3 regions of the Clostridium sp. USBA 49 genome follow, and region 2 is predicted to be linked to each of the others. Evidence: riboswitches for the same ligand, from Rfam matches in the RefSeq annotation. Region 2 holds a riboswitch; each other region holds the start of a gene.

Region 1 (7,740 bases), on a different contig from region 2:
TATGGATTTTGATAAACTTAATAAACTTACAGATGAAATGATAAATAAATTTTTATCTTACGAAAAAGACTATTTAAATCAAAAATAAATATCTTTTACCTATTTATTTTAATGATTTTTATTATTTTTTTAATATTATATAATAAAAAAAGGAGAACAATAAATAAATTGCTCTCCTTTTTTTATAAGCAAAATTCTAATCATTGAATTTAAAGGCTTTCAAATACTGTAACACCATTTTGCAATAGTCTATTATAAATTAGTCTAGTTTAAATTCATTAATAAGTTTATTTAATGTATCAGACATTTCAGCTTGATTTATAGCTGTTTTAGATATTTCATTTAAAGCTTTTGCAGTTTCTGAAATGCTTGAAGATATAAGCTCTGAATTTTTCAAATCTTCTTCAGTAGTAGATGAAACATTTTGCATAGCATTTCCTATTTGTTCTATTGATAAAGCAATTTCAGAAGCTGATTTTGCAATTTCATTAGATACATTACTTATAAGTTTAGCATCTTCAGCATATTGATTACTTGAATTTACAAATAACTTATAATCTGTCATTATATCCTCTGTTATATATTTTAATATATCATTTGAAGCATTAGCCAAATTATCAAATGCACTTTGAACTCTTTCAACTATACTTTGAATTTGAATAACAGTTTTAGAGGATTGATCTGCAAGCTTTCTAACCTCATCAGCCACTACTGCAAATCCTCTTCCTTGTTCTCCTGCACGAGCTGCTTCTATAGCTGCATTTAATGATAATAAATTAGTTTGTTTTGCAATCTGTCCTATGGTATCTGCCATCATCTTAACTTCACTAACTATTTTACCTTCATTAATAGCATCTATTATTTTTTGTTGATTTACTTTATATAAGTTATCTGCAACATTTAAAGATTCATTTGTCTTTTCTTTAATATCTATTGCTCTTTTTTCAATATCTTTAGATATTTTGTTTCCAAGCTGTGATTTTTCAGATAATTTATTTATAATTTCTTTAGATTCTAAAGTTGATGCAGTTACTTCTTCTGTTAAAGCATTTAGTTCCTCAGAACCTTTTACTATTGTTTGAGTATTTATATTTATTTCATCCATTTTAGAAGTTATTTCCTCAATTGTTGCTGATAATTCTTCGCTTGAAGCCCCCATCTCTTGAGAAGTACTAATAACATTTTCTATAATATCTTTAATACTTTTCTTAGTTTCTAATAAGGCTTCTAAAATTTTTGAAAATTCATCTTTTCCATTAATTTCAATGTCTTTGCTTAAATCCTTTTCTTTTAATACATTAGCAAAATTTAAAGTCTTTTTAAGCTGTGAATTAATGTTATTTGAAATAACAATTAATATAACAATTAATAATATTATTGATCCAAATAGTACTATAAAAGATACTCTTATTACATTATTATAAATTTCATTATTATATTTATTAGCTGCATCTGCCTGCTTTTGATTGTAATTTATTATACTTTCTAATGTTAAGTCTATCTGATTTGCATAACTTTTTAACATTGATACTTTTATAGCGTTATTATCACTATTTTTACAGTTTTCAATAAATTCTTTTTTACTTTCTTTATATGGATTAAAACTTTCAATAAGTAAATTTAATAATTTCTTATTTGCCTCATCTTCTGAAAGAATTTGAAACTCTTTTATAAGTTCATCTAACTTTTCTTCGCTTTTCTTTAATTTATCTATATTTATATCGCTTTGATATATAACCAAATTATCCATTACACTTAAATCTAAAAAAATACTTTCTCTTATGCTGTGTAATATATCAATACTTTTTAAATTTTTTTCATACATTTTTTTTGACTGCATATTTATTTTATTAATATTTGATATACCTATAGAATTTATTATAATGCTGCAGATTATAGATATTGCAAAAGCTGTATAAAGCTTTGACTTTAAAGTCATAGAATTTATGCCTTTAAATTTAAATTTTTTAAAATTTAAATGAGTTTTAGATTTTGTTTTAGTTTTAGCTTTATTGTTTTTTTGCTTAAAAATCTTTATGCTCACTGTTCCTTCCCCCTAAATAGTAAATTTGACACTTTTAAGTCATTTTATTTTGCAAACATTTACTTTATTTATAATTCGACACATATTCTTAAAAACCTTTTTATATTTTAAATTTTTAATTTAATTTTTTATAAAGTAGCATAGCCATTACCTCAACATCCGTCTATATCAAAAAAATATTTTATTCACAAAAATATTTTAACATAAATTTTAAAAATTAAATAAAATTTTCCCTTATTATATTCTATACATCCACCCATTTTCCTTCTTTTGCTAACACTTTTTTGCATCATATTCCCCTCGCATCCAAGTAAATTTCTGGTACAAAAACAAAAACCCTGATTTCTCAAGGCTTCTATCTATCGTATCAATATGTTGTTTAAATTTGGTGGATGAGAGTGGGATTTATTATACTTCCCTACTTTCCTCATCTAATGAGTTTATCTCATTAACTAACTTTTCTATCCTTTGATTTATTTCTCTTATTTTATTTTCATTTAATTTATTATCTCTTACAACTTCAGCTAATTGCCTCATAATTAATAGTCGCTCCTCTATCATATCAAGGATTTGTATTCTATATTTTACTCTTTGAAGCTCTTGTATTAATTCTTCTTTTTCATCCATATATTCACACACTTACATCTATTATCTTTCCTAAGTTTGGGTCTATACTCTCTTCTATCATCTTTACAGTTTCATTTGCTGTTTGTTTACCTGTATCCATCGCAAGCTTCATTACTGCAAGGCTTGTTTCTTGAGCTACTTTTGCTTGATTTAGGTTAATTGATATAGAAGCTATGTCCATGGTAATGGCCTCCTTCATTTCTTATAATAGCAGCAATTACTTAAGATTTGTTCTAACTCTTTTTCCTATGTTTTAAGTTTGTCACTTGTTACTTGGGTGGCACTATTGTCCCAAAAAGGTCATCACCTTGTGGTTTTATAAACTCGCAAAGGTAATGACCTTTACACTTTTGATAATTTATTTTTCCAAATATTCTCTAATTGCTTTTGCTGATGTGCCAACTGCTCTAACAGCTGCTTTTAACTCTGATTCTGTACATCCTAATGCTTTACACCAATTTTTTACTTCAGATAGATCATTAATATCTATTCTTTTTGCATCCAATGGATGTGTTATACTTTTATTATCTGGCATTATTACACCCCCTTCCTAATTATACTTTATTCCATATAATTCTTTTCAAATCTCCAAGAATCTCTGCCAATGTTAAGTAAATCTTTCTAAACTGTCTAACCAATTGATTCAAGACTTAATTAATCAAAAATCGAATTTTAAGATAAATACAATTACTATATAATATAAATATACATTTTAAGAAAAGAGCCAGAGAGTATCTCCCCTGACTCCTAATTATACTTATTATCTTAATAATTGTAAAACACCTTGTGGTTGTTGATTAGCTTGTGCTAGCATTGCTTGTGCAGCTTGTGCAAGGATGTTGTTCTTTGAGAAGCTCATCATTTCCTTAGCCATGTCTACGTCTCTAACTCTTGATTCAGCTGCTGTTAAGTTTTCACTTGATGTTCCAAGGTTAGCTATTGTATGTTCAAGTCTGTTTTGAACAGCACCAAGTTTTGCTCTCTCATCTGATACTTTCTTTATTGCTGCGTCTATAGTTGTAATAGCATTGTTTGCACCATCTTTTGTTGATATATCAACATCTGCTATTTCAAGCCCTGATGATGTCATATTGTTAATTTGTAAATTTATGCTTTGTCCTTTATTTGCACCTATATGGAAATCTAATCCTCCTTGATTACCTGATGCAACACTTGATAAACCTAATTTGTCCGCTACACCGTTCTCATCATTAAATATTTCAAATGAAACTGTGTCTGAATTGCTTGATGTAATTTTTATTTTTCCATCTTCAACAGTCACATCTACAGTTCCAAAATCTTTTCCTGTTAAAGTCTTATATTGATCTAGTGCATCGTTTATATCAGTTTTTAATTTTTCCGCAAGGGTTTTAATATCATCACCTTCATTATATGTTCCTGTACCTGTGTCAGCTAACTTAACATCTATTGCGTTTCCATTAAAGCTCATCTTTAATATACTTGAATTTGTTAAACCTGTTAAGTCTTTAGAAAATTTACCATCTGAACCTAATGTTGGAGTAGCACCATCTGTCAATAGATGTTGCATATCAGTAGGTCCCTGAGCAGTAGTGTTACTATTATCTTCAAGTGGAGTTATTGAAATTTCAGACTTTGAACCAGTTGTCCCGCTTGTTATCTTGAAATTCATATTGGTAGCATCTGTAACAATTATTTCAAATTTAGCATATTCAACCTTATCATTTGGGTTGCTTGTATTATGTGCATCTATTGCAGTTTTTAACTTACTTTCTAAATCATTAAAAAATGCAAAACTATCTGTACTATCAACTCCCATTAAATTAAAAGTATGTCCATCTAGTTTAACTTGAAAATTTGTTGTTGAACCTGAAGTAAAGTTTGCTGGGTTAAAATCACCAGTTTCAATTGAAGCTGATGTTGCGTTTCCAAGTGATTTACCTTCGCCCCCACTAGCGCTTCCTGATAAGCTTCCATTTAATAACTTCTTCGTATTAAATTCAGTGTTATTTCCAATTCTGTCAATTTCATTTTTTAATTGTGAAATTTCATTTTGTAATGCATTTCTATCCTCATCAGTATTTGTAGCATTAGCTGATTGAACAGAAAGTTCTCTCATTCTTTGAAGAATAGCATGAGTTTCATTTAAGCCACCTTCTGCTGTTTGAATCATTGATATTGCATCTTGTGCGTTTCTCACACCTTGGTCAAGACCTCTGATTTGTGCTCTCATCTTTTCTGAGATTGCAAGTCCTGCTGCATCATCTCCTGCTCTATTTATTCTAAGACCTGATGAAAGTTTTTCCATAGACTTTCCAGCATTTACAGTGTTCATGCCCAACTGACGGTGAGCATTCATTGCATTCATATTGTGGTTAATTATCATTTTATTTACCTCCCTTTAATCCTTTATGAACTTCCTTGTTCATTTTTATTGTATTGTTTTATATTTCATTTATCGAAGAGTTTTTTTAATACTTTATATATTTTAAAAAATTTTTTTAATTTTTTATAGTTAATTGTATTAAATCTGCTTTAATAATAAATTTTATATTTGTATAAATTTACAAATTTAAAAAATTGCAAACTTTTTGTTTGCATAAAAGTAAATATTAATTTATAATATATAATGTTTATATTTGCTGAATCTACTTATTTGTAGAACGGGGGATAAAATTTGGGGTGAATCTTAATGAAGGGAACTCTATGCCCTAACCCGTCAACTAACCTCGTAAGCATAATAGAGGAGGATTTTTATGTTTAACAAAAGAGTATATAAGTATACAGCACTTTCTGCAGCTGTAATTGTGCTTGTTACGGCGACTGCAATAACAAGCAGTAAAAATAAAATTTCAAATACTTCAGTAAATAATGTTGTACTAACTGATAAAAAATCAGAAGAAAAAGATACCGCAAATAAAGAAAATAATTCAAATGTAAATAATAATGTTTCATCTGATGTTTTAGATACTTCAAATACAGAAGAATTAAAAAAAGACACTGAAGTTAAAATTAACACATATACTGTTAAATCTGGAGATACATTAGATAGTATTGCAGCTATTTATAATGTAAAAGTTAACACTATAAGTGAATCAAATGGTTTGTCTTTAAATGCTTCACTTAAAGATGGACAAGTTTTGGAATTTCCTTCTATAGACGGAGTATTATACAAAATAAAAGAAGGCGAAACATTATGGGATTTGGCTTTATTGAATAAAGTTGATATAAATAAAATAATAAAAGTAAATAATTTAGAAAATCCTGAAAAATTAAAATTAAATCAAAAGATAATAATACCAGATATTAGTAGTGTAAAATCCCCAGCTTTAAATGCTTCTTTAGAAAAAAGCTCATCTTCTAATGTAAGCAAAAAAACTGTAAATCGTGGAGGTTCAGGATTATCTTCGGTAAGCTTAGGTTCTTCTTCAACTAATAATAGCTCATTTAAAGGTTCCCTTCCTGTAAGTGGATCAATTAGTTCAAAATTTGGTGAGCGTTGGGGAAAGTTTCATAAAGGTATAGATATCGCTGCTTCAACTGGAACTAATGTTTATGCATTTGCAGATGGAAAAGTTATTTTCAGTGGCTTACAAAATTCATATGGCAACCTTTTAATAATAGATCACGGTAACGGTTTTAAAACTTATTATGCACATAATTCAAAACTTTTAGTTTCTGAGGGGCAAGTTGTTGAAAAAGGCGATCATATTGCAGAGGTGGGAAGTACCGGAAATTCTACTGGTTCTCATTGTCATTTTGAAATCAGAAAAAATGATTCACCTGTAAATCCTTTAAATTATATAAAGTAAAATACATATAAAATACATAAAAACTATTTTATATATAAATATTTTGATAGATAAAAAAGCCAAGCATAAATTATGGGAAAATCCTTTTTATGCCTGGCTTTTATATTTTATCCTCCTAAATATGCATTTTTTATTTCTTCATTCTGCATTAAGTCTTCTGCCTTTCCTTCCATTTCTATTTCTCCATTTCTAATAATATAGGCTCTATCTGCAGCTTGAAGTGCCATGTATGCATTTTGTTCTACTAGTAATATAGTTGTTCCTTCTTTATTAATATCTTTAATAATTGAAAAAATTTCTTTAACAATAATAGGTGCAAGTCCCATAGATGGTTCATCTAAAAGAAGAAGCTTTGGTTTTGACATAAGAGCCCTTCCTATTGCAAGCATCTGTTGCTCTCCACCTGAAAGAGTTCCAGCTAATTGTTCTTTTCTCTCTAAAAGTCTTGGAAAAATAGAAAAAACTTTATCATAATCTTTCTTTACTTCAGCTTTATCTTTTCTTGTATAAGCTCCAAGCTCAAGATTTTCCATAACAGTCATAGAGGAAAAAATTCTTCTGCCTTCTGGGACATGTGATACTCCAAGTTTTACAATTTGCTCTGCTTGTAAAGCAGTAATATCTTTATCATATAATTTTATTTTACCGCTTTTTATTTTTTCTATTCCTGATATAGCTTTTAATGTACTGCTTTTGCCTGCACCATTAGCTCCAATAAGAGTAACTATTTCTCCTTCTTCTACTTTAAGGCTTATATTTTTTAAAGCGTGGATACCTCCATAAAATAAATTAACACCATTTAACTCTAACATTATTTCTCCTCTCCTATATTCCGTATAATATTCCAAAGTAAACTTAATTTTTATTTAGCAATTTCTATTTTTTCATCATTTGCGCTGTCATCTAAATTAGTATCCCCTAAATAAGCCTTAATTACTTTTTCATTATTTTGTATTTCTTCAGGTGTTCCGCTGGCAATTAATTTTCCATAATCAAATACAAATATATTTTCACAAATCCCCATAACAAGAGACATATCGTGTTCTATAAGAATAATTGTTAAATTAAAAGTTTCTCTAATCCATTTAATCATTTCTGTAAGTTCTTTAGTTTCATTTGGATTCATACCTGCAGCTGGTTCATCTAAAAGTAAAAGTTTTGGTTTAGAAGCTAATGCTCTTGCAATTTCAACTCTTCTTTGATCTCCATAAGAAAGATTTTTAGCAAGTTCATCTTTTTTATCTGATAAATTAAATTTATCAAGAAGCATTAAGGCTT
Region 2 (7,740 bases):
CCATTAAAAGACCGGCAAACATTCCTGCCGGTCCCATTCCAACAATTATTGGTCTTTCCTTAAGTTTTTTAGTACCAAGTGGAAATGTGCTTATGTGTTCGTTATTTTCAAATTTAACATCTTTATCATTAAGTTTTTTAACTAATTTTTCTTCATTATCTGTTTCTACCTCTAAAGTATAATTAAATTTAATGTTATCTTTCCTTCTTGCATCTATAGACTCCCTTAATATTTTATAATTTTTAATAGAATCTTTAGATATTTTAAGTTTTTTGGCTGCTTTATCTTTTAATAAATCTATTTCTTCATCTATATTTAATATTATATTGTTAAGTCTTATAGACATATCCTATTGTCCTCCCTGAATTGGTGTTGTATTTACATTTTGTGATGGATCATTAACTGTCTGAGTTTCTTTTTTCTTTAAAACAACCTTTATAGTTTCTGGATTTACAGTTATATTAGAAAGATCATATGGTATTGAAGTATTTACTTTTATACTATATTCTCCTTCAGAATTTAACGAACTTAAATCTATAAAACAATTAATATTTTCATTATTGATTTTATCTATTACGCTCTCTAATCCTAATACAGTAATATTAGCTTTTACACTGCTTAAAGATGCTGTAAAATTATCATTCAAATTTTTTATAGATATATCCTTTGTAAGTGTTTTGCTTTCTACTTTTTCAACTATAGCTTTCACTTTAATAATATTATCGTTATTTAATAAAATTACTCCTTCTTTAGGTATTATTTTAACTGGTATTTCTTCGCTTGAAGTTATAGAACTTAAGTCTATAGGTTCTGTTTCAATATATGTTATATTATTTGTATCATTTTTTAAAACTACTTCTATTTTATCAGGTACAGCAGTTAAAGATTTTAAATGTATATCTTTCTTTAGAGTTCCTTTAGTATTAATTTTTACAGGAAGAGTTTTAGTCTCTTTTATAGGTATTTTAACTTCTACAACATTTATATTTAAATTTACATTTTCTACTTCTTTACCTGAATCATCCACAGCTTTAAGAGGCAATCTTAAATTTAAATCTTTATCTAAGTTTTCAATATTTTTACTAGCTTCAGCTCTTACAACTTTATTAACATATCTTGCTGCTCCACTTACAGATACTTCTGTTGGACTAATACTCTCTTCTAAAGCATAAAACCCCTCTTTTAATTTTCCCTCTATATTAAACTTTACAGGTACAGTTTTTTCAACATAATCATCAAATTCAACTTTTATATAATAAGAGCCACTATTTAACACAGTTACATTTACCGGCTGTCTTTCTATTATTACTGGAATTCTAATTTCGCCTTTTGAAAGAGCATACATGCTCATATCTGCTACTACCTTAAATTGATCTTTATTAAGTTCTATATCTGAAGGAGTACCTTTAACATTTAAAGTTACCATAAATTTTTGCCCTGGTAAAATAGCAAGTTTTCTTTCTGTTACCGATTGAACATTTACTAGATCTACTGGTACTGTAACAGTTCTTGTAACAGCATAATCTCCAACATTAACTATGTAAAGCCACAAAGAAAAGGCTGCTATTACACAGCATATTTTTATTAGCCACGTATTTTTTTGCTCCATAATACCATCCTTTCCTTAACAGTCAGCTTTTTGTTTTGTTTAGCTTTAAGTATTCTTATAAGTATATCTTTAAGTCTTTCTTTAGTGTAATTTCTTGTAAGTTTCCCATTAACAGCCAAAGAAATTGTCCCTGTTTCCTCTGAAACAATTATAGTTAAAGCATCTGAAACTTCAGATACTCCTATTCCTGCTCTATGTCTAGTACCTAACAATTTGCTTATATTTTCATTATTTGTAAGGGGAAGAAAACAACCTGCAGCTACTATTCTATCATTTCTAATAATTGTTGCACCATCATGAAGAGGTGTATTAACTACAAATATATTTTCAAGAAGTGCAGCAGAAACTAATGCATCTAATTTTGTTCCAGTATTAATAACTTCTGCAAGACCTGTTCTATTTTCAATAACAATAAGTGCTCCCGTTTTAGATTTAGATAAATTTTCAACGGCTTCACCAACTTCATTAATTACTCTTTCCATTACTTCATCATCATCTAAAAGATGTTTTTCAGTAAAAGTACTTCTTCCTATATGTTCTAATGCTCTTCTTATTTCTGGCTGAAATATTATTATAATTGTAAGAATACCTATTGTTATTGTTTTATTTAAAATCCAGCCTAACATTGTAAGTTTAAGAATTGAACTTATAGGTATAAGCAAAAGAATTAAAAGTATTCCCTTTAAAAGCTGTTCAGCTCTTGTTTCTCTTATAAGCATATATGCTTTATAAAAAATATATGATACCACAATAATATCCAGTATAGAAAACACGCTTATAGTTTTTATACTGTTTAATAACATTTTAAAGAATTCTTCCAAAATTCCCCCTCCTTTGTTGTATATTTTTGCTACTTCTATTTATATACAATTATACACCAACACATCCTTTTATAGTATAAAATTATTGCTAATTTTTTTAACTTTAATCAACTTATGTTCATAATATTTAAATTCTGTATAAATTTTAAAGTTTGGTGTTTAGTCTATGTTTAGTCTAGTAAAATAATAATCCTCTCTGGTCAGGCAAAAGATATTCCCTGCTCGGATTATTATTTACTAGACTAATATTTAAAGTTTAGTGTTAATATCTAGTAAAATAATAATCTTCTCTGGTCAAGCAAAAGATATTCCCTGCTCGGATTATTATTTTACTAGACTAATATTTAAAGTTTAGTGTTAATATCTAGTAAAATAATAATTCTCTCTGGTCAGGCAAAAGATATTCCCTGCTCGGATTATTATTTTACTAGACTAATATTTAAAGTTTAGTGTTAATATCTAGTAAAATAATAATTCTCTCTGGTCAGGCAAAAGATATTCCCTGCTCGGATTATTATTTTACTAGACTAATATTTAAAGTTTAGTGTTAATATCTAGTAAAATAATAATCTTCTCTAGTCAGGCAAAAGACATTCCCTGCTGGGATTATTATTTTACTAGATTGTATCTAATTTTTATGTTTTATATATAATAAAAGTAATTTTTAAGATTATAATGGAATATTTATATATAAGTACAAATGATAGTAAAATAAGTTTACATTTAAAGGGTTGGTGATAATTTTGGAAAATAAAAAAATCAAGAAAAATAAATTATTTATTTTTGAAATTTTAGTTTTTATAATTTTAATTGGAGTAATTTTTTATGAAACATATTTTATATTTATAAATAATTCTTCAAGTTCTTATGAAAAAAACATTAAAAACAATATAAAAGAATTAAACATTATAAATGATGAAATGGGGAAATACAATTTAGGGCAAGCACTTAATGCAAAAAAACTTGAAAATTTAAGGGAGAGTATGCCTCAATATGTTGAAAAACTTAATAATATTAAAAATAATTTTGATAAGATGGTTCCAGAAGAAAAGTATAAATCAGACCATACTAATTTAATGAATGGTTTAGAAAAAAATATACTTATATTTAGACAAGCTGAAGCTATATTGAAAGATCCTGAAGGAAAAGATGTAAATGTAGCTGCAGATAATTTGAAAAAGTATCGTGATGATTGTTTAAATTATTATTCAAAAATAAATTCAAAAAAAATGAAAGTTTCTTTATCCTCAAATTGTATAAATTTTATTAATAACACTTTAAATTATGCAAACACTATGGCTAGAATTACAAAAGATAAAGAAATATCTTTAAATCAAAATATTGAATTTATAAACAATATGGATCTAATTATATCTAAATTTTCCTCTATAAAAATAGATTTTTCTCCCCAGTTATTAGATGAAAATAAAGATTTAAATAACATTATTTCTATTGCATCTAATAAAAGTGATGAACTTTATATTTTAAAACAAGATTTTTCAAATATAAGTATTCCGCCTAAAGCATTAGAAACATATAAACTTTTAAATGAAGTTATTGAAAATTATGAAACTTATCTTCAAAAATTTATAGATTTAAAGCAAAATCAGGATGAATCAATATCTAATCCTTCTTCTCAATTTATTAATAATCTTTATAAAGACAGTAATTCTTTATTTAATACAGTAGAAACAAATTATAATAAATTTTTAAAATCTTACAATGAATTTAAAAATTCGAATCTCTAGTAAAATAATAATCTAAGCAGAAAATATCTTTTATCTAACCAGTGAGGATTATTATTTTACTAGATACTACCACTAAAAATTATATTTTAAATAATCTTTAACATATAATTTCTCTATTAATTTGCATACTAAAAATATTACTTGGCATACTATAAAAATAGTATGCTGATTTTTTTAAACAATTTTGTATTATTTTTTAAAACTGTGGAATAATAATCCTAGCCTAAGTTTTAAAAACGCGGGGAAACCACTTTTTTGGGGTGAATCGTTTTTCGTAGGTTATGCCTTTACCGAACCCGTCAGCTAACCCCGTAGGTAAAAGGAGGAAAATAATGAAAAAAACTATTTTTATATTATTTCTTATTTGTGTTATTTTAACTATTCCTTGGTCTAAAGTTAGTGCAAAAGATGAAATGGAATGCGATCTATACAAAGAAGAAATAAATACTGTTCAAGTTTTTAATCTATCTGAAAATAAAACTATAAATATAACTGAAGATGATTTATATCTTATGGCTCAAGTAGTATATGCAGAAAGCTGCTCAGAACCTTATGAAGGAAAAGTTGCTGTGGCTTCAGTTATATTAAACAGGGTTAAAAGCACAGGTTTTCCTAAATCTATAGAAGGCGTCATAAAACAAAAAAATGCTTTTTCTTGTATTAGAAATGGCAAAATAAATGTTATACCTGATGAGGCAAGTTATAAGGCAGTTTTAGACGCACTAAAAGGCATCGATCCAACTAATAATGCACATTTTTTTTATAATCCTAAAATATCAACTTCAAAATGGATGGATCAAGTAAGTAAAGTTAATATTAAACCTATAGGCAATCATGTTTTTTTTGCCGTAAATAAATAGTAACATTAAAAACTTTCGCAAAATAAATTATTCATATCTATGTATTAAAAAAACATATCTATATATTAAATTAAAGTAAATGACATATGTGTAATGAACATTTAGTAAAGTCATTTAATAAAATATAGAATTTCTTTACTAAAGAATAGCCGCAAATTAAGTGCTTTCTCTTTGTTTAAACATTAAAGTTTAATTAAAGCACTTAACTTGCGGCTATTTTTATTTTAAAGTTTCTTTAAAGAGTCAATATAAGCTACTGCATTTAAAGCTGCTACTTGACCTTCTCCAGCAGCCTTCATGTATTGGTATGGTCTGCCAACACAATCTCCAGCAGCATAACACCCTTTTATATTTGTTTCCATATTTCTATTTACTTTTATATGAGAGTTTTCTATAAGAAGTCCAGGTACTAACTGCCCTGGAGGTACACTATCTTTTAAAATAAATATTCCATCTGTTTCTATTTCTCTATTGTTTAAAATTAACTTTGATACAAAATTATTACCTTTAATTTCTATAGGTTTACCATTTAATAATTCAATTTTTTCTTTAAGCTTATATTCTCCTTTATACATTGGAAGATAATAAGTTTTAGACGCAAGTTCACTTACATAATTTGCATCTTCTTCACCTTCATTGTTATATCCTATAATTGTGACTATTTTACCTTTATAAAGCGGTGCATCACAAGTAGCACAATACCCTACACCTTTTCCTAAAAATTCTTCTTCACCTTTAATAGATTTTGTATACTCTACACCTGTGGCTAAAATTAAGGCAGTAGACTCATATACTTTTTCATTTACCATCAAGGTAAAATAGTCTCCCATAGAATAAACAGCATTTATTCTTTCATAAGTTATATTAATATTCATTTTATCAAGATGTTTTTCAAATTCTTTTTTTAAAATTTCACCTGATATTTCTGGAAAGCCTAAATAATTATTTATTTTAGGTGCTTTATAAAGCTTTGCACTTAAATTTTTGCTTCCAAATATTATTATATTTTTATTTCTTATTTTAGCATTAATTGCAGCTGATATACCAGCTGGTCCACTGCCTACTATAGCTATATCATATCTATCAGCCACGTGATCCACCTCATTTGTATTAAAATATGCTTTTAAATATGTTTTTCAATAAATTCTTTCATAGCATCCTTTGGTCTAAATCCAATTATTTGGTCTTTAACTTCGCCATTTTTAAATACCATAACTGTTGGTATACTTGCAATTCTAAATTTTTGTGAAACTATAGGATTATTATCTACATTCACCTTTATGAATTTTACCCTTCCTTCATATTCTCTCTCAAGTTCCTCTAAAACTGGTCCTAACATCTTACATGGTCCACACCATGGAGCCCAAAAATCAACTACTACAGGCATATTACCTGCGTTTATTTCTTCATTAAAATTATTATCCATTACTTCTTTAATCATTTTTATCCCTCCTATATTTGTTATACCCAATAGGGGTATAATCATATTATAATTTTAACTTATATTTTTATAAAAATCAATACTTGTAACAATTATTTAATAATAATTGTTATATCTAATATTATTTTTACAAAGATTTTTCGTTATGTAAAATAGCTTCCATAGCCATAACATATCCAAAAATCCCAAAACCACATATCTGTCCAATGCAAGCTGGTGCTATTACAGATTTTCTCCTAAATTCTTCTCTTTTATGTATATTACTTATATGTACCTCAATAGTTTTTATATTTACACTTAAAATTGCGTCATATATAGCTATACTATAATGTGTATATGCTCCAGGATTAATTATTATTCCATCATATTTTCCATATGCATCTTGAATAAAATTTATTATTTCTCCTTCTATATTGCTTTGAACCATATCTAATTCTATATTTAATTCCTTTGCTTTTTCATTAAGATATTTACACATATTATCAAAGCTTTCACTACCATAAATATTTTTTTCTCTTATACCAAGCATATTAATATTAGGACCATTAATAATAAGTATTTTCATTATAAATCACCTTCTAATATTTTTATTATTTTATTTATAGATTCTTCAATTGTTCCAGAATTTTCTACTTCAAAATCACAATATTTTTTGTATAGATTATATCTTTCTTCGTAAAGTTTGTATAATTTGTTCTTTTCTTCCTTAAGAAGTGGTCTTTTAGAAACATCTATATCAAGAGCTATTTTATCTACTGGTCTATTTATAAAAATTATAATTCCATTTTCTTTTAAAAAATCAATATTTGTTTTTCTTAATACAATACCCCCCCCAGCAGAAATAACATAGCCTTTTAATTTGCTGATTTCTTTTACAGACTTTTCTTCTATGTCTCTAAAATAAGTTTCACCATATTTAAAAATTTCATCTATTGTCATATTTTCTCTTTCTTCAATATAACTGTCTAAATCACAAAATTTCATATTAATTTTTTGTGACACTATTTTGCCAATTGTTGATTTCCCACATCCTGGCATACCTATAAATACAATATTTTTATTTAAATTTTTCATAAACTTCATCTACAACTTTCTTTTCAATTTTTTTATTCATCCATAACTCTTGCGATTTTACAGCTTGAGCAATAAGCATATATAATCCGTTTATAGTTTTAAGTTTTTTTTCATAAGCATATTTTAAAAATTTAGTTTCTTTAGGATTATAAATTAAATCTATTGCTGTAGTATAATTTTCAAAAAT
Region 3 (7,740 bases), on a different contig from region 2:
TATGTTAGTTTTTGTACCAGCTCTTGGATTATTTTTTATAACAGATTTAATGGGAGGAAGTAAAGTAGTTCTTATGAGCAACCTTATAAAGAATCAATTTTTAACTGCAAGAAATTGGCCTTTAGGTTCTGCTATTTCAGTTTTATTAATTGCTATTATGGTACTGGCAATAATTTTGGGGACTAGAAATAGTAATGAGAAAAATAAAATGGGGGTGATGTAATAAGTGAAAAAGAAAAAAGGATTATTTGGTAAAATCTATGGCTTTATTATATATATGTTTCTTTATATTCCAATTATAGTACTTATTGCATTTTCGTTTAATAACTCTAAATTTAATGCTGTTTGGAATGGTTTTACATTAAAATGGTATAAAAGTTTAGTTCATAATACTGGAATATTAGAAGCTGTTAAAAATAGTTTAATAATTGCTATTGTAAGTACAATAATATCAGTTATGCTTGGAACTTTAGCTGCTATAGGTATGTATAAGCATAATTTTAAGGGTAAAAGTATAATAGATAGTATGCTATATATACCTCTTGTAATACCAGAAATAGTTTTAGGAATATCTCTTTTAGCTTTTTTTTCTATGATAGATATCCCTATGGGGACAGTAACTTTAATATTAGCTCATGTAACATTTAGTGTATCTTATGTAATTGCAGTTGTACGAGCTAGGTTAGATGGTTTTGATAAATCTTTAGAGGAAGCAGCTATGGACTTAGGAGCTTCTCCTTCAAAAGTATTTTTTAAAGTTACACTCCCAATTATAATGCCTGGAGTAATAGCAGGAGGACTTTTGGCTTTTACTTTATCATTAGATGATATGATTATAAGTTTTTTTGTAGCAGGCCCTAATAGTACCACCTTGCCTCTTAAGGTTTTTTCTATGGTTAAATTTGGAGTAACTCCAGAAATTAATGCATTATCTACAATAATAATGGTATTTACCCTATCTATTGTAATTTTTGCTTTAGTATTGAAAAATATAAATATTAATATGAAAAAGATAGGTGCAGTTCTTACAGCTATAGCAGTTTTAATTGTAGGAGCAAGCGGTGGAATGTGGGCATTAGCTAAAGAATCAAAAGAAAATACACAGGTTTTAAATGTTTTTAACTGGTCTGAATATCTTCCACAATCAGTAATTGATAAATTTGAGCAAACTTATAATATAAAAGTTAATTATAGTACTTTTTCTTCAAATGAAGAAATGCTTGCTAAGATTATGGCAGGAGGGTCTCAATATGATTTAGCTGTTGCTAGTGACTATATGGTAGAAATTATGAAAAAACAAAATTTGCTAGAAGAATTAAATAAAGAAAATCTTCCTAATTTAAAAAATATGGGAGAACAATTTATGAATTTAGATTTCGATCCTTATAATAAATATAGTGTACCTTATATGTGGCTTGCTGGTATAATTGCTGTAGATAGTTCAAAAGTACCTGATGGGGAAATTACTTCTTATAAAGACCTTTGGAAAGATGAGTTTAAAAATTCTATTGTATTACTAGATGATGAAAGAGTAATAATAGGTATGACTCTTAAAAAACTTGGCTATTCTATGAATGAAACTGATGAAACAGCTCTTTTAAAGGCTAAAGAAGAACTAAAAAAACTTCAGCCTAATGTAAAGGCTTATGATAGTGATAGTCCTAAAACTATGCTTATAAATAGAGAGGCTAAAATTATTTTTGCTTGGGGTGCAGAAGGAAGCCTAGCTAAAAGAGAAAATAAAAATGTAAAAATGATAATACCTAAAGAAGGATTATTCCTCCAGCAAGATAATTTTGTTATTCCCAAAGGTGCAAAAAACATTAAAGCGGCGGAACTATTTATGAATTTTATTATGGAACCAGAAATAAGTGCTGAAATATCTAAGGCTTTCCCTTATGGGAATCCAAATGTAGCAGCATATCCTCTTATAGATGAAGAAATAATGAAGGATGAAGGTATTTATCCTCCTAATGAAGAACTAAAAAGAGGGGAATATTTAAAAGATATAGGAGATAAAATAAAACTTTACGATGATATTTGGTCTGAAGTAAAACAATAAAAAAATAAAAAATAATAAAATGAGCACAAAGTTAACTTTGTGCTCATTTTATTATTTTTTATTTTAATGCAAATATCATATTACCTACTTTAAGAGATATAGGCTTGGACCAAAGCCAAGCATTTGTAGTACTATTATCAAAATAAAATTCTGCTCCGTTTGTTGGATCTGAACCTTTTAAAGCTTCCAAAGCAGCTTGTCTTGCTGTACTAGAAGCAGGTTTATTAATCCAGCCGTTTAATACTGGTGTAAATTGGTAATATCCATTTGATTTTTGATAAATAACTTCTTTTATTGTATTTGGCCAATTAGCACTTTGTACTCTATTAATAACTACTGCTCCTACAGCAACTTGTGCTTTATATGGCTCTCCTTGAGCTTCTGCAGTTATTAATCTAGCTAAAAGATCTAAATCACTTTCTGTATAAGATATAACAGATTTAGAAATGTTTGAAGGTGTAGAAACTGCAGAAACTGAACCTTCTGGTATAAGCAATGTTTGTCCAACATATATGGTATCTTTCCAATAATTATTTGCTTTTCTCAATAAATCAAGTGATATTTGATATTTTTTAGATATCAAATAAAGAGAATCGCCACTTTTTACAGTATAAGTTTTAGCAGGGACATCTAATACTTGTCCAGGATAAATAATGTCACTTTTCAAGTTATTAGTATTTTTTAATGTATTAGTATTAGTATTAAATGTTTTTGATATAGTATAAAGAGAATCACCTTGGACAACTTTATAGTTTGCTGCTTTAGCAGAATTAGTTGAAAGAACTGCTAAAGAAACTGCTAATAATGTTGTTTTAAACTTATTTAATTTAATCATAGTATATATCTCCTCCTTTGCCTCCGAGGTTAGTTGACGGGTTTGGGTAAGAGGTACCCTACTCATTAAAGAGATTCACCCCAATAGAATGGCATCCCCCGTACTCCGTTTGGAGATTCGGCTTATTTCATGTGTTATTTTAACAAAGATTTTAGGATATATCTATACAAAATATATGGTAATCTAGGTATGTTATGGTACAAGTATCTCAATTGCAAATAATTGTATATATTGTAGATATTTAATATGAAAATTTATTATTAGTCTAGTAAAATAATAATTTAATCAGTAAATATTTTTTATATAAGTAAAGATAATTATTATTTTACTAAATTATGATATTAAAATTTGAAGTTGAATATTTACAAGTAAAATTTAATAATAAATTAATTGAGAATTAAACTAAGTATGTAGAATAAAAATATAAAATCGAATATTCTATTAAATTTCATTAAAAATATTCGCATTTTATATTTACATAACTTAAAAGCTGTGATATTATATGATATGTAATTTAATACGAACTCATATAATCCTGATAATTTGGTTCGGGAGTTTCTACGAAGCGGCCTTAACTGCTTAGCTATGAGTGAATAATTTGCTGTTTTTCTATTTTATATTAAATAGAAAAACATGTTACTTGTATCATACATGATAAAAAGTAAACGCATGAATTCACTCTAAAGTAGACTTCATGCGTTTTTATTTTTATATTAGGCAATTAAAGTAGCAATTTAATAATTTTGATATATGGAGTTCGTATAAATATACATGAAAGGGGGAAGAAATACTTATATAACCTGCTTTAAATAAATATATTAAGGGGGAATACGAGTGAATAATTACGCTAATTCAGAAAAAAATAATGTTAAAAGAGATTTCTTCAAACTAAAAGAAAATAATACAACTGTAAAAACTGAAATTATTGCAGGGATTACTACATTTATTACAATGGCTTATATAATATTTGTAAATCCTGCTCTATTAGGACAAGCAGGAATGAATTCTAAAGGTTTGATGTTTGATAAAGTTAAAGAAGCAGGCATTAATGTATCAAATGATCCTATAATGGGAGCTGTATTTGTGGCAACTATTTTATCTGCAATTATAGGTACTCTTATTATGGCTTTAGTTGCTAATGTACCATTTGCACAAGCTGCTGGCATGGGAATGAATGCTTTTTTCACTTTTTATGTAGTAGGAACTGCAGGATATTCTTGGAGAGCAGCTTTAGCAGCAGTATTTATTTGTGGTATTATAAATATTTTTATAACTGTTACAAAAATAAGAATTTCTATAGTTAACGCTATTCCAGAGTCCCTTAAAAATGCTATAGGTGCTGGTATTGGCTTATTTATATCAATTATAGGCTTTAAAGAAGCGGGAATAGTTGTATCAGATCCTGCTACATTAGTAGCATTTGGAGATGTTAAAAATCCTACTACATTACTTGCTATTTTTGGATTAATTATAACCGTTATTTTAATGGTAAATAAAGTTAAAGGAGCAATTTTATTAGGTATTTTAATAACTACAGTTTCAGGTGTTATTGCTCAAGTGTTTTTTAATGTTAACCTTAATATAATTTTGCCAGCTTCTTTTAATGTATTTTCACTACCTCCAAGTTTATCACCCACTTTATTTAAATTGAGTTTTACTGAACTTTTTACAGCCAAAACAGGATTTTTAACTGCTATTACAATTATTATTTCTTTTAGCTTGGTTGATACTTTTGATAGCATAGGTACATTTATAGGAACAGGAGCTAAAACTGGAATGTTTGATGAAAAAAATGATATTCCAAAGAAAGGAATGTTCCCAAGAAAAATAGATAAGGCTCTATTTGCAGATGCAACAGCAACTTCTATAGGAGCATTACTTGGAACAAGTAATGTAACAACTTATGTAGAAAGTGCAGCTGGTATAAGTGAAGGCGGAAGAACGGGATTAACTTCTTTAGTAACTGCAATATGTTTCTTTTTAGCATTATTTATATCACCTATAGTAGGTATAGTGCCTAGTGCAGCTACTGCTCCAGCACTTATAATAGTGGGGGTACTTATGATAAGTTCTATAATGAATATAAATTTTGAAGACTTTGAAGAAGCATTACCAGCTTTTTTAACAATTGTAATGATGCCATTTACTTATAGTATAGCTAATGGAATAGCTTTTGGATTTATATTTTATACAATTGTTAAATTAGTTAGAGGGAAAGCTAAGGAAATACATCCTATAATGTATATATTTGCAGGATTATTTATATTTAAATTTATATTTAATGTTTAAAGTTTAGTATATAAGTTATTAATTAAAATTTAAATATAAGTAATATAGTAAAATAATAATGTGAAAAATATAGGGTTTACACATCTTCAACCAGCTCAATTAACGACAGTAGGTAAAAGAGCAACACTATGGATTCAAGACTTGCTTTAATGAAGCTAGATTATTATTGTACTATGGATATTATTAAATTTTAAAAAATTTAAAATTATAATATTTAAAATAAAATATTAGCTGCTTAAAAAAAATTGTCTATAAAAAAGTATATAATAAAAAGTCAGTTGAAATTTTCAACTGACTTTTTATTATGTTAAGTAGCTTTTTAATTTAGGATTTTTTTCTATTAAAGACATTAATGGAAGTCCAATAATATAACAAGCTATTAATTCTCCAAATCCAACCCAAAGCATAGTAGGGATAAGCGGGAAATTTTGAGTGTAATTTAAAATTTTTCCTACAACTATACCGTTTATTACTATTGGTGGGATAGGCGCTAAAAATTTACTAAATTTAAAATTTGATTTACCTATTAAATAAGTTAGTATTGCAGATAAAAGTGTTGCTATAGGACCAAATATAATATCAAGCATTCCAACATCTCCAAATATATTTGATATAAAACATCCTATAGTAAGTCCCAATATTGAAAATGACGAAAAAAATGGAAGTACTGTAAGAGCTTCAGATATTCGGATTTGTAAAGGCCCATAACTTATAGGTTTTAAAATAATTGTGAGTACAGCATAAATTGCTGCTATTACTGAAGTAAATACAATTTTTTTTGTTGATATTTTCATTTTTTATTCCCCCTAGTTTTGTTTATAGACAGGATGGTTTCGAACTGTCTTTAATTTATTTTATTTCAGCTAATTCTAACATTTTTTTATAAGTTCGTCAAATTATATTTAAAATTTAAAGATTAAGTAATAATAAAAAATTTGCAATTATAATAAAATATTGTATTATAATAATTATTGTATAATGTGATTAAATTGAAATAAATAGTAAATTAAATTTAATAATACATTTTATAACACTAAAAAATTTATGTTGTTAAGTATATATTAATTAATTATTAATATATATACCATTTATAGTACAATCATAATATCATAAAGTAAAAATAGAAGGAGAATATGTGTGGGAAAAAAGATGTTTGACGGGAAAATTACTATTTTAGAAAATGGCTTGAAAATTATAAGTATAAAGAAAGATACTCAAATAGCTTCAATTCATATAGGAATAAAAATTGGCTCTTTATATGAAAAAGATAAAAATAGAGGTCTTTCACATTTTATAGAACATATGCTTTTTAAAGGAACTAAAAAAAGAAATAATGAAGAACTTAATGAAGCATTAGAAAAAAGAGGGGGAGAATATAATGCTTATACAGATTATACATCTACAGTTTATAGTATAACAGCATTAAATGAAGAATTAGAAGCTTCAATTGAAATTTTAGCTGATATGATTCAAAATTCTATATTTGATGAAAAAGAAATAGAAAAAGAAAAAGGCGTAATATTAGCAGAAATAAAAACAAGCAAAGATGATATTGAAGATTTTAGCTTTAATAAAATACACGAGATAGCTTTTGATAAAAGTCCTCTAAAATATGATACATTAGGAGAAGAAAAAACGGTCAAAAAATTTACAAGAGATCAAATTTTAGAATTTTATGATACATATTATATTCCTAATAATTCTATTATTTCAATAGTTTCATCTTATGAACATGATGAAATAATAAATTTAATAAGTAAGTATTTTAAAGATTGGAAGCCAAAAAAATTAAAAGAAGAACCTATTATAATTGAAAATAATAAACCAACTAAAAATATAACTTATAAATCTGATATTGAACAATGTACTATAATATACGCATATACTTTTCATGGACTTAATAAAAAAGAAGAATTAGCACTTAAAATTTTAAACCATAAACTTGGAGAAAGTCCCAATTCTATATTATTTAGAGAACTTAGAGAAGAAAAAGGACTAGCATATGATGTTTATTCACATGTTGATATGACTAATTTTGTTAAAATTTTATATATTTATACTGCTGTTGAAATTCAAAATATAAATTCAGCTATGTTAACTATTGAAAATTGTATTAATAAAATTATTAATAAAGAAATAAATTTTAACGAAGATACAGTACTTCTTATGAAAAAGGTTTTAAAAACTGCAGTATGTGCAACTTTAGAAGATTCTACAGAGTTAAGTAATTATTGTCTTCATCAAAGCCTTGAAAATGAAAGTATTTATCAATTTGAAGAAGATATGAAATTTCTTGAATTTATAAAAAAAGAAGATATATATAATGTAGCTAAAAAAGTATTTAAAAATCCGACTATTCATATTTTAATGCCTAAGTAAATTTTATAAGGAGTAATAAAATTTATGGAAAACACAATAACTAAAATTGAGATACAAAAAAGGAATAAAAATAGAGTAAATATATTTATAGATAAAGATTTTGCATTTGCTTGTAGTACTGAACTTGTTTTTACTTATGGTTTAAAAGAAAATAAAGTTATTGAATCTGAAAAAT

What was found. Region 2 has a riboswitch for cyclic di-AMP ahead of B5D11_RS06635 (cell wall hydrolase). Riboswitches for the same ligand answer to the same signal wherever they lie in the genome.
Region 1: it holds a riboswitch for cyclic di-AMP, as region 2 does, so the genes downstream of both, B5D11_RS01195 (M23 family metallopeptidase) here and B5D11_RS06635 (cell wall hydrolase) in region 2, are expected to answer to the same signal.
Region 3: it holds a riboswitch for cyclic di-AMP, as region 2 does, so the genes downstream of both, B5D11_RS00525 (cell wall hydrolase) here and B5D11_RS06635 (cell wall hydrolase) in region 2, are expected to answer to the same signal.

Annotation. Positions count from the first base shown of each region.
Region 1 covers NZ_FUYD01000001.1:263,254-270,993, forward strand. The annotation lists gene B5D11_RS01165 (PRK06851 family protein) at 1-88, shown strand, start outside; gene B5D11_RS01170 (methyl-accepting chemotaxis protein) at 260-2,044, opposite strand; gene B5D11_RS01175 (hypothetical protein) at 2,453-2,683, opposite strand; gene B5D11_RS01180 (YjfB family protein) at 2,676-2,852, opposite strand; gene B5D11_RS01185 (DUF3606 domain-containing protein) at 3,030-3,206, opposite strand; gene B5D11_RS01190 (flagellin N-terminal helical domain-containing protein) at 3,432-5,036, opposite strand; cyclic di-AMP (ydaO/yuaA leader) riboswitch at 5,281-5,403, shown strand; gene B5D11_RS01195 (M23 family metallopeptidase) at 5,407-6,462, shown strand; gene B5D11_RS01200 (ABC transporter ATP-binding protein) at 6,570-7,274, opposite strand; gene B5D11_RS01205 (ABC transporter ATP-binding protein) at 7,325-7,740, opposite strand, start outside.
Region 2 covers NZ_FUYD01000005.1:72,992-80,731, reverse strand. The annotation lists gene B5D11_RS06655 (NAD(P)/FAD-dependent oxidoreductase) at 1-346, opposite strand, end outside; gene B5D11_RS06650 (CdaR family protein) at 350-1,609, opposite strand; gene cdaA (diadenylate cyclase CdaA) at 1,585-2,412, opposite strand; gene B5D11_RS06640 (hypothetical protein) at 3,174-4,178, shown strand; cyclic di-AMP (ydaO/yuaA leader) riboswitch at 4,389-4,511, shown strand; gene B5D11_RS06635 (cell wall hydrolase) at 4,511-5,038, shown strand; gene B5D11_RS06630 (NAD(P)/FAD-dependent oxidoreductase) at 5,263-6,129, opposite strand; gene trxA (thioredoxin) at 6,162-6,479, opposite strand; gene aroQ (type II 3-dehydroquinate dehydratase) at 6,607-7,044, opposite strand; gene B5D11_RS06615 (shikimate kinase) at 7,044-7,553, opposite strand; gene aroE (shikimate dehydrogenase) at 7,537-7,740, opposite strand, start outside.
Region 3 covers NZ_FUYD01000001.1:106,644-114,383, reverse strand. The annotation lists gene B5D11_RS00535 (ABC transporter permease) at 1-223, shown strand, start outside; gene B5D11_RS00530 (extracellular solute-binding protein) at 278-2,062, shown strand; gene B5D11_RS00525 (cell wall hydrolase) at 2,121-2,894, opposite strand; cyclic di-AMP (ydaO/yuaA leader) riboswitch at 2,901-3,030, opposite strand; purine riboswitch at 3,403-3,503, shown strand; gene B5D11_RS00520 (NCS2 family permease) at 3,732-5,186, shown strand; gene B5D11_RS00515 (QueT transporter family protein) at 5,489-5,980, opposite strand; gene B5D11_RS00510 (M16 family metallopeptidase) at 6,336-7,565, shown strand; gene recX (recombination regulator RecX) at 7,590-7,740, shown strand, end outside.